DNA from 2 places in the Blautia massiliensis (ex Durand et al. 2017) genome. Region 2 is predicted to be linked to the other one. Evidence: riboswitches for the same ligand, from Rfam matches in the RefSeq annotation. Region 2 holds a riboswitch; the other holds the start of a gene.
What was found. Region 2 has a riboswitch for cobalamin ahead of V9W66_RS13850 (cysteine-rich small domain-containing protein). Riboswitches for the same ligand answer to the same signal wherever they lie in the genome.
Positions count from the first base shown of each region.

Region 1 (4,814 bases), 1.2 Mb from region 2:
GAAGACTAACTTGGGATTAAAAGAAATTATTCTGCATATGATATGGGGAATAGGGGATTTTGAAATTGCGATTGCCCTTATTGTGCTAAGTCTGCTTATATGGTTTGCTTCGTATAAGTATAGTATGAGCGCTATGAAGAAGAAAGAGTTTTAAGATAGGCGTGGCAAAAATGATCCATTAAAAATAATGATTATAAAGATGTAATAGCTACCAAAAATATTATAAAACTTTGTGAAAAAATAGGATTGTGTTTCGTAAGAGTCCCCTGTAAAATAGCGGACAAGGATGAAAAGAAAAGGAGACACTTATGGGAACCAATGAAAAAGATATGACTGCCGGATCTCCCGGAAAACTGATCATAACTTTTGCCATACCAATGATGCTTGGAAATATTTTTCAGCAGTTTTATACAATGGCAGACACCATGATTGTCGGACAAGTGGTAGGAGTTGAAGCACTGGCGGCAGTAGGCGCCGGAGATTGGCTGGTATGGCTGGTGTTGGGGATCATGACAGGTATCACACAGGGTTTTTCTATTCTTGTATCTCAGTATTATGGAGCAAGGGAAAAGGAAAATCTGAAATGTGCAGTAGCGAAAAGCTATATCATGACAGCATTACTGTCTGTGGTCGTACTCGCAGTAAGTGAAGGTACAGTTTATTATGTTCTTTTATTTTTACAGACACCTGATAATGTCATTGATCTGACAATGCTATATTTGCGGCTGATCTTTGCAGGAATCCCGATCATAGCTGCTTATAATATATTTGCAGCGATCCTTCGGGCACTTGGAAACAGCAGATCTCCGTTGATCGCAATGACAGTGGCAGCAGTGATCAATGTGGGACTGGATCTGTTATTTGTGGCGGTTTTTGGCTGGGGTATAGCCGGAGCAGCAGTGGCAACCGTTATCGCACAGGGATTTTCAGCCTTGTACTGTTTGATCGTATTACGTAAAATCCCGGATATCCGCCTGGAAAAGAAGGACTTTTACAGGCAGCCCTCTATGAGTTTGCGGCTTTTGGAACTGGCGGTTCCTCTTGCGGTACAGAATGTGATCATCTCCGTGGGAGGACTTGTGGTACAGTATGTGATCAATGGATTTGGTTTTCTGTTTGTGGCGGGATTTACGGCATCGAACAAGCTGTATGGGGTTTTGGAGATGGCTGCCGTTTCATATGGATATGCTATTACAACCTATGTAGGCCAGAATCTTGGTGCAAAGAAATACCAGAGGATTCGAAAAGGCGTGCGCAGCGGCACTTATATGGCAGTGCTCACTTCGGCTTTCATTTCCGGCATGATGGTACTGTTTGGACGTAATGTACTGTCCCTGTTTGTATCCGGTGAACCGGATCAGACCCGACAGGTATTGGATATAGCATATAAGTATTTGTTTATTATGGCTGTCTTTTTGTGGGTGCTGTATCTGCTGTATGTGTATCGTTCCGCTATCCAGGGCCTGGGTAATACTTTGATTCCGCTTGCCAGCGGCATTGCAGAATTTATAATGCGTGTCAGTGTTGCGCTGCTGCTGCCAAAACTGATCGGCGAAGATGGGATATACTATGCAGAGATCTGTGCATGGAGCAGCGCAGCTGTTTTATTATTCGTAAGTTATATGATCATTATACGGAAATATAAAGAAGTCACCGTTCATACATAATGTTATTTACTTAAGGGATCTATAATAATACAGGCAGAAAATATCCGGGTTTCACTATGAAATGTTCAGATATTTTATATTTGACAAAAAACTATTTATATAAAAAGAAAAGTATGATATTATGATACTTATTCATTGCAACTATGAAAATTGAATAGTCAGAATGGTGTACAAAGTACTTAATAAGGAATCTGGTGAAATGCCAGAACAGCCACCGCTACTGTGACAGGGACGAAAACCAAAATATCACTGGAGAGATCCGGGAAGATGGTAAGTAGGAAGAACTGGAGTCAGGAGACTTGCCTTTTTGACAGAAGAATTCTGATTCGGATGGGATACAGAAGGAATAAGCTCTGCCTGAGGTAGAGGTTTGTTTTTTGTGCTGATATGATGCTGGATCATATCAGCTTTTTTTATTTTAACCGAATAAACAGATGAAAAATGAGGAGAAATGAAAATGGGAAAAGTAATTGCAAAGCGTTTTATATTTATGATTCCGGTAGTGCTGGCGGTTACATTTATTATTTTCATGCTGAGTTTTATATCGGCAGGTGATGCGGCTAGAGCTCTGGCGGAGAAAAAATACGAGCATCCGTCACCGGAGCAGATAGAAGAAGTACGGCATGAGGAAGGACTGGATCAGCCGGTGCTGGTACAATACGGGAAATGGCTGGAGCAAGCACTTCATGGCGATTTTGGAAAATCATATTCTACAAGAAAACCGGCTTTTGAAGAATTAAAAAGATATTTTCCACAGACATTTAAACTGGCAGTTACTTCGTTTTTATTGTTGATGATCGTATCAGTCCCTCTCGGGATTTTGTCGGCAATTTATGAAAACAGAGTTCTGGATAAAGTCATTCGCATTTTGTCGTCCCTCAGTGTATCTATGCCGTCTTTCTGGATCGGTCTGATGCTGCTCTATATATTTGGAGTAAAGCTAAAAGTGATTTCCGTGATCGGAGGAGATGCCGGAGGCATCCCGATTCTTGCGGCATTTGCCATGGATATCAGTTTCTTTGGAATTATGACGAGATTGATCCGTACCAATATGATACAGGTGCTGAAGCAGGATTACATACGTGCCAGCAGAGCTAAGGGATTGTCATCTGTAAATGTAATTTTGCGTCATGGTCTGAAAAATATTCTGATTCCTGTGCTTACACGTCTGGTATCAATTGTGATCGGTTTTTTCTGTGGCTCAGCTGTGATAGAAAGTATTTTTTCAATTCAGGGAATCGGAAATCTGGCATTGAAATCCGTGATCTCAAAAGACACTCCGGTGCTGCAATGCTTTATCTTTATTCTGGCTGTGGGCATTGTAGTATTAAATTTTCTTGTGGATATCGCCTATTCTGCGATTGACCGGCGAATTCAGTTAAAGTAAAGGAGAAGTCATAGAATGGGAAGCAGAAGAAAGCAGAAAACAGAAAAAAGCATGATCCAGAATCTGTACTGGAAACAGGTATTCCAGTCACCGAAAACAAAAATAGGATTGATGGTGGTCATAATTTTTGCATTGGCAGCTATTTTTGCACCTGTACTGGCGCCGCATGATCCACTGCTTGTGAATGTTTCGATAAAATTAAAGAATCCGTCGGCGGCATATCCTTTAGGTACTGATCAGCTGGGACGATGTATTTTATCAAGACTTCTCTGGGGCAGCCGGTATTCACTGAGCTATAGCTTTGCGGTGCTTCTGATCACCGTATGTGTCGGGGTGCCGATCGGACTGTTTGCCGGATATGTAGGTGGAAAAATCGATTCCATAATTATGAGGATCATTGATGTATTTATGGCTATGCCGGTCTTTATTGTGGCACTTGCCATTGCAGGAACCGTAGGAGCCAGCGGCGCTCATCTGATTCTGTCCTTATCGGTCGTATCCTGGGCAGAATATGCAAGGCTTGCCCGGGCATTGACACTTCAGGAAAAAAATAAAAATTATATGACCGCACTAAAAGCCGGCGGCTGCGGCCACGCAAGGATCATATTCCGGCATGTATTGAGAAATATCCTGCCATCTGTGATCGCACTGGCAACAATGGAAATCGGTTCGATCATTCTGTCAATTGCCGGTTTTTCCTTTATCGGCCTTGGAGTGCAGGCACCGACACCGGAATGGGGGATCATGCTCAGTGACAGTAAAAGTTATATCCAGACTTATCCAAGACTGATGTTTTATCCTGGCATACTGATCATGATCATTGTTCTGGCATTTAATTATCTGGGGGAGGGAATACAGAATGGAACAGCCCAAAAATGATGTTCTAAAGGTAAAAAGATTACATGTGGAGTTTCAGACCTCTCACGGAATGGTTCATGCAGTAAAAGATGTCAGCCTGGAAGTAAAGCGCGGAAGGATCCATGCTCTGGTGGGAGAAAGCGGAAGCGGCAAGTCAGTTACCTCTCTGACGATCATGAATCTGCTTGCAGGAAATGGAAAGGTGATATCCGGAGATGTGACACTGAACGAAAAGAGTCTTCTGAAGTTATCAGAAAAAGAAAAGCGACAGTTATACGGAGACAGGATCGGAATGATCTTTCAGGATCCGACCGCTGCTCTTGATCCGCTCTTTACAGTTGAACAACTGCTTCTGGAAGGACTGAGAAAACATCGCAGAATGAGCAAAAAACAGGCAAGGGAAGCAGCGTTGGAAAGTCTGCGGATGATGAATCTGCGTGATCCGGAAGAACTGATGAAGAAAAAACCTTACGAACTGTCTGGTGGTATGTGCCAACGTGTTATGATCGCCATTGCCATGTCCATGAAACCGGATTATCTGATCGCAGATGAGCCGACGACAGCCTTGGATGTAACCGTACAGAAGCAGATCCTGGAAGAAATCTATCAGCTATCCAGGAAAGAAAATCTGGGCGTGTTATTTATTACGCATGATCTGGGTGTGGTGGCAGAGATCGCAGATGATGTTTCAATCATGAAAGACGGCGAAATAGTGGAAAACGGAACCGTCGAAGAGATCTTTTATCATCCGCAGCATTCATATACAAAAAAACTGCTGGATGCAGTTTTATAGGGGAAAAGTATGAGTACGTTGTTAAAGACAGAACATTTAAAAAAATATTATGGTAAGAAAAAAATTGTGAAGGCAGTGGATGATGTAAGTCTGGAAATCCATGCAGGAT
Region 1 covers NZ_CP146725.1:1,793,048-1,797,861, reverse strand. Annotated here, with positions in the region: gene V9W66_RS08565 (ABC-2 transporter permease) at 1-154, shown strand, start outside; gene V9W66_RS08560 (MATE family efflux transporter) at 309-1,667, shown strand; cobalamin riboswitch at 1,815-1,988, shown strand; gene V9W66_RS08555 (ABC transporter permease) at 2,125-3,054, shown strand; gene nikC (nickel transporter permease) at 3,070-3,933, shown strand; gene V9W66_RS08545 (ABC transporter ATP-binding protein) at 3,914-4,705, shown strand; gene V9W66_RS08540 (oligopeptide/dipeptide ABC transporter ATP-binding protein) at 4,715-4,814, shown strand, end outside.
Region 1: it holds a riboswitch for cobalamin, as region 2 does, so the genes downstream of both, V9W66_RS08555 (ABC transporter permease) here and V9W66_RS13850 (cysteine-rich small domain-containing protein) in region 2, are expected to answer to the same signal.

Region 2 (4,814 bases):
AGATCCGGTGGACCTATGTACACGGATGTTTCCGGAAATCTTGGATCTTTGTATTCCGGCAAGGGAATGGGTACCGTTGTTTCCCAGGCTCAGCTGGCAAGCTCAAACTGGAAGCTTTATCCTGGGGATATCGGATACAACAGCGGACATACCTGGATCGTTCTCGGGCAGTGTTCCGATAAGAGTGTCGTGATCCTCCACTGTACACCGAATGCCGGCGTACAGATTTCCGGAACACCGACACCAAGCGGAACTTACGGAAGCCAGGCAATCAAGCTGGCAGAAACTTACATGTCCAGGTATCCTGGAGTCAGCAAATATGATTATCATGAATCCAGTGGTAACTATATCCGAAACGGTGCATACTTCAGATGGAACAGAAGAACTCTTTCCGATCCCAACGGATATCTGAACAAGACAGCCAATCAGATCCTTGCAGATCTTTTCTGATCAGGATATGCTGAAAGAAATTTATATGTAACAAATAGCAATAAGAAACGTGAGAGGAGAATCTGAGATAACCCGGGTTCTCCTTTCTTAATGTCAAAATTATTAATAAATGTTACAAAATTTTAAAGTAATTAACAGAAAATCCTTGCAATCCAAATAACACTGTGTTAATATATAAAAAGATTGAAACAAGATATTGCAAAAGTATTACAAAGAAACCAACGAAGCGGATGGTCAGATCCGCTGTATTAATTTAGAATCAGATTGCGAGGGTGAACAGTCATGAAGAAAAGGATATTATGTCTGACACTGGCGCTCATCATCAGCGGAGCACAGGTAGTCAGCGTAAGCGCAACAAGAGAAGATGAGGCAGCACTTCAGCAGGAGATGGATGCGACCAACGAACAGCTGAATGCGACTTATTCCAGATTGGATGAGCTTTCCTCACAGAAGTCACAGATTGAAGGCGAGATTTCAACTCTTGATGCCAATCTTGTAAACGTGATGGTTTCGATCCAGACACTGGAGGGAGATATCTCCAATAAGGAAGCCGACATTGCATCTACACAGACCAACCTTGAGAAGGCCAAAAATGCCAAGCAGAAACAGTATGAGGCAATGAAGAAACGTATCCAGTATCTCTATGAGAAGGGTGGAGACGATGCATGGTTCCAGATGATGCTGAATGCAGAGAACCTGTCTGACCTTCTTACAAGAGCAGAGTACACACAGAAGACTTATGAGCAGGACCGTAAGAGTCTTGAAAAATATTCCAATACGATCCAGCAGGTGGCAAACCTGGAGACACAGTACACACAGGAGAAGGCAGAGCTGGAGGGAATGAAGCAGGAATATGAGGCAGAGTCCCAGAACCTGCAGGCACAGCTGGATGAGAAGCGTGCCACATCCGCAGATTATGATAATGAGATCGCCTACGCACAGCAGCAGGCTACAGATTATGCAAACCTTCTTGCCGAGCAGACTGCAGAGCTTCAGAGATTAGAGGCTGAGCGTATTGCGGCAGAGGAAGAAGCAAGACGTCAGGCCGAGGCTGAAGCAGCAGCGAGAGCACAGGCTGAGGCAGAAGAGGAAGCAAGACGCCAGGCAGAGCAGGAAGCACAGCAGGATGAGGCGGACGCGAGCGAAGACGTACAGCACGATGAGGACGGCGACGTGATCGAGAATGCAGATGAGGATACTGCAGAAGATGACACCGGGGATGTGGATGAAGATGCAGACAATGGTGAGAATGATGATGCGTCCGAGGATACTGAGAATACAGAGGATAATGCAGACGCAGATTACGATAACAGCACAGATGCATCTGAAGAAAGTGCAGAGGACACTTCTGCTGAAGCGGATACATCTTCCGACAGTGACAGTTCTTCTTACGGCAGTGGCTCCGGATCTTCTGTTGTGAATTATGCCACACAGTTTGTGGGAAATCCTTACGTATGGGGCGGAACAAGCCTTACCAATGGTGCAGACTGCTCCGGATTTGTACAGAGCGTCTATGCGAACTTCGGAGTCAGCCTCCCGAGAACCTCCTATGAGCAGCAGAATGCAGGTACAGAAGTATCCTATGCAGATGCACAGCCGGGAGATCTGATCTGCTATGGCGGACACGTGGCTATTTACATGGGTAATGGCCAGATCGTTCATGCATCGAACTCTCAGGACGGGATCAAGATCAGCAATGATGCTACATACAGAACAATTGTATCTGTAAGACGTCTTGTATAATAAGAACGTACAACAGAAAATAAAAATACAGCAGCCCGACAGCAGTTTGTCGGGCTGTTTTTGACGTCGGAAAAAAATATTGAAAACCCATGAAACGGAGTGAACAGTAACAAAATATGCTCAAAAATGTATAAATATTGAAAACAGTATTGACATATAATTAACAGGATGTTATTATAATGTCAGTATAATTCCATATTGAACATAGCAAGTGCTGAGGATAGCTGACAGTTATATATTGATTATCAGAAGTCCACAGAAAAGGGAATCAGGTGTGAAACCTGAGCGATCCGGTCACTGTAACGGCGGAGCGAATCTCATAGTCCATTGTACGTATGTATGAGAAGGAGAGAGGAGCCATGATCCCGGAGCCAGGAAACCTGCTTGTTATGGCGAGGTTAAACTTCCGTGTAAAGTGTAACAACCATTTCAGGGACTCCGCACCCCTGGGACGTTGTCTACTTTTTTACGAGAGTAGGCATTTTTTATGGAATGCGCCTGTTCATATGAATTATACATGATTAAATGGCAGGCGATACTACTCCGGATACATTCGTTCCCTCCGCGCACTCATGAACGGATTATATTTCTACCCCGGGGTGGCATCGCTACCTCTTTTTTATAGGAAAAAATTATGTGTGGTTATGTCAGGAGAGGAGAAAAGAGCCATGGAGAAACCATACTGGGAAGGCAAAGAATACTCTTACTTCAGCCACAAAAACTGTGAGTATTTTCCGTGCCATAAAGGAGCAGATCCGGAGAACTTCAATTGTCTGTTCTGTTATTGTCCTTTATATGCACTGGGAGATAAATGTGGTGGTAATTTCCACTTTACGGAAAGCGGGATCAAAGACTGCACCGAATGCAAGCTTCCTCACAGAAGAGAAAATTTCGGATATGTTACAGGTAAATATAGCGAGCTTGCGGAAATTGTACGGAAGCAGCGGGAAAAATAAAAAACAGGCCAGTTCAGATACAGGAAAATGTATATTCCTGTGTTTGAACTGGCCTGTTTTGTTTGGGGGGACAATATCTGTTATCTGGCGGAAAAGATACAGAAGATCATTCTCTGGTTTGGAGAAAAACCTTGAGTCTGGGAATCTGGTTGTTGAGAATCAGCTGTTCCGGGAACATGGCCTGATGAACAAACTCAGCGGCACAGGTAAAATCTCCGATATGCTCCGGGCCATGGCTGTCACTGGAAAGAAGCAGCGGCAGATCATATTTGCGGCAGCATCGAAGGATCTCGAAACAGTTTTCTCTTGTGTCGCCACGATAGCCATAAGGTGCAAGAGAAGCTTCGTTGATCTCAAAGATCGTGCCGGTTTCCCTGGCAGCCCTTGCAAGCGCATCATAATTAACCGGGTAATGAGTGTTATCACTATGTCCGAGGATCTTTACACAGGGGTTTTTCATTACATTGATATAAGCTTCTGTGTTTTCGGCTCTGGTACCGCAGCGGTAATTCCAGGCATGCATGCTGGCAATGGCGTAATCAAGTTTACGTAATAATTCCTGATCTAAATCTACCGTTCCGCTGCGGTCAAGGATATTCAGTTCAATTCCGTAGAGTAATTCTACACCGAAATGTTTTTTGGGAGAATAGGTAAGGCTGCGGAAATAGGAGGAAGTTCCGGCTGCCAGAGTGCCGGGACCGTGATCCGTGATCCCGAGAAGCCGGAGACCTTTCTCGGCAGCTGCGCGTGCCATGTTTGTGATGGTACATTCCGTGCCGTGACCACTGGCGATGGAGTGGGTATGCATATCAGAAAGATACATAAAAATACACCTCTTTTACTGTTTGAGAACATGTGGCAGAGCGGAATACGAATGTCCGCTTTGCATAAATTTTTTCTGAAAAACAAAGGAATTCCTATATAAATCCAAGTATGGCAGAGCAGAAAAACAAAGTCAATAGAGAAAAACATAAAAATACAAAAAACAAATAAAATCAACAGGACGCAACCGATAAAAACCACAAAAACAGCTAGAAACACATGTTGGATTTCGTTGACATCGAAGTAGGGGTAAGGTATAATAAAACTACATGAGCACATAGCCGGACAGGAGCGGTTCTGGAAGCGCAGAGGCAGACAGATCACCAGAAACAACCGGTTATGAGAAAGGAGAATCATGGAGAAATTTCATATAGCAAATGTTCCGAAAACAGACAGGATCACACATCTTGTAGATAATCTTTATGCAAAGATGCCGGTGATCGAATCCGCCAGAGCAAAACTGATCACAGAGTCTTACAAAGCAACAGAAGACGAGCCGATCATCACCCGCAGAGCCAAGGCATTTGCCCACATCCTGCACAACATTCCGATCATCATCCGTGATGAGGAGCTGATCGTCGGAAGCAGCACTTTGGCGCCGAGAGGCTGTCAGACGTTTCCGGAGTATTCTTTCCAGTGGCTGGAGGATGAGCTGGATACAGTGGCTACCAGAACAGCCGATCCATTTTATATTGCGGAGGAAACCAAGGCGGAGCTCCGTGAGGTACATAAATACTGGAAAGGCAAGACTACCAGTGAGCTTGCAACCTCCTACATGGCACCGGAAGCGATTCTTGCCATTGACCACAATATTTTTACACCCGGAAACTATTTCTACAATGG
Region 2 covers NZ_CP146725.1:2,961,653-2,966,466, forward strand. Annotated here, with positions in the region: gene V9W66_RS13840 (N-acetylmuramoyl-L-alanine amidase family protein) at 1-450, shown strand, start outside; gene V9W66_RS13845 (C40 family peptidase) at 733-2,193, shown strand; cobalamin riboswitch at 2,426-2,595, shown strand; gene V9W66_RS13850 (cysteine-rich small domain-containing protein) at 2,862-3,149, shown strand; gene V9W66_RS13855 (phosphatase) at 3,256-3,972, opposite strand; gene V9W66_RS13860 (glycyl radical protein) at 4,327-4,814, shown strand, end outside.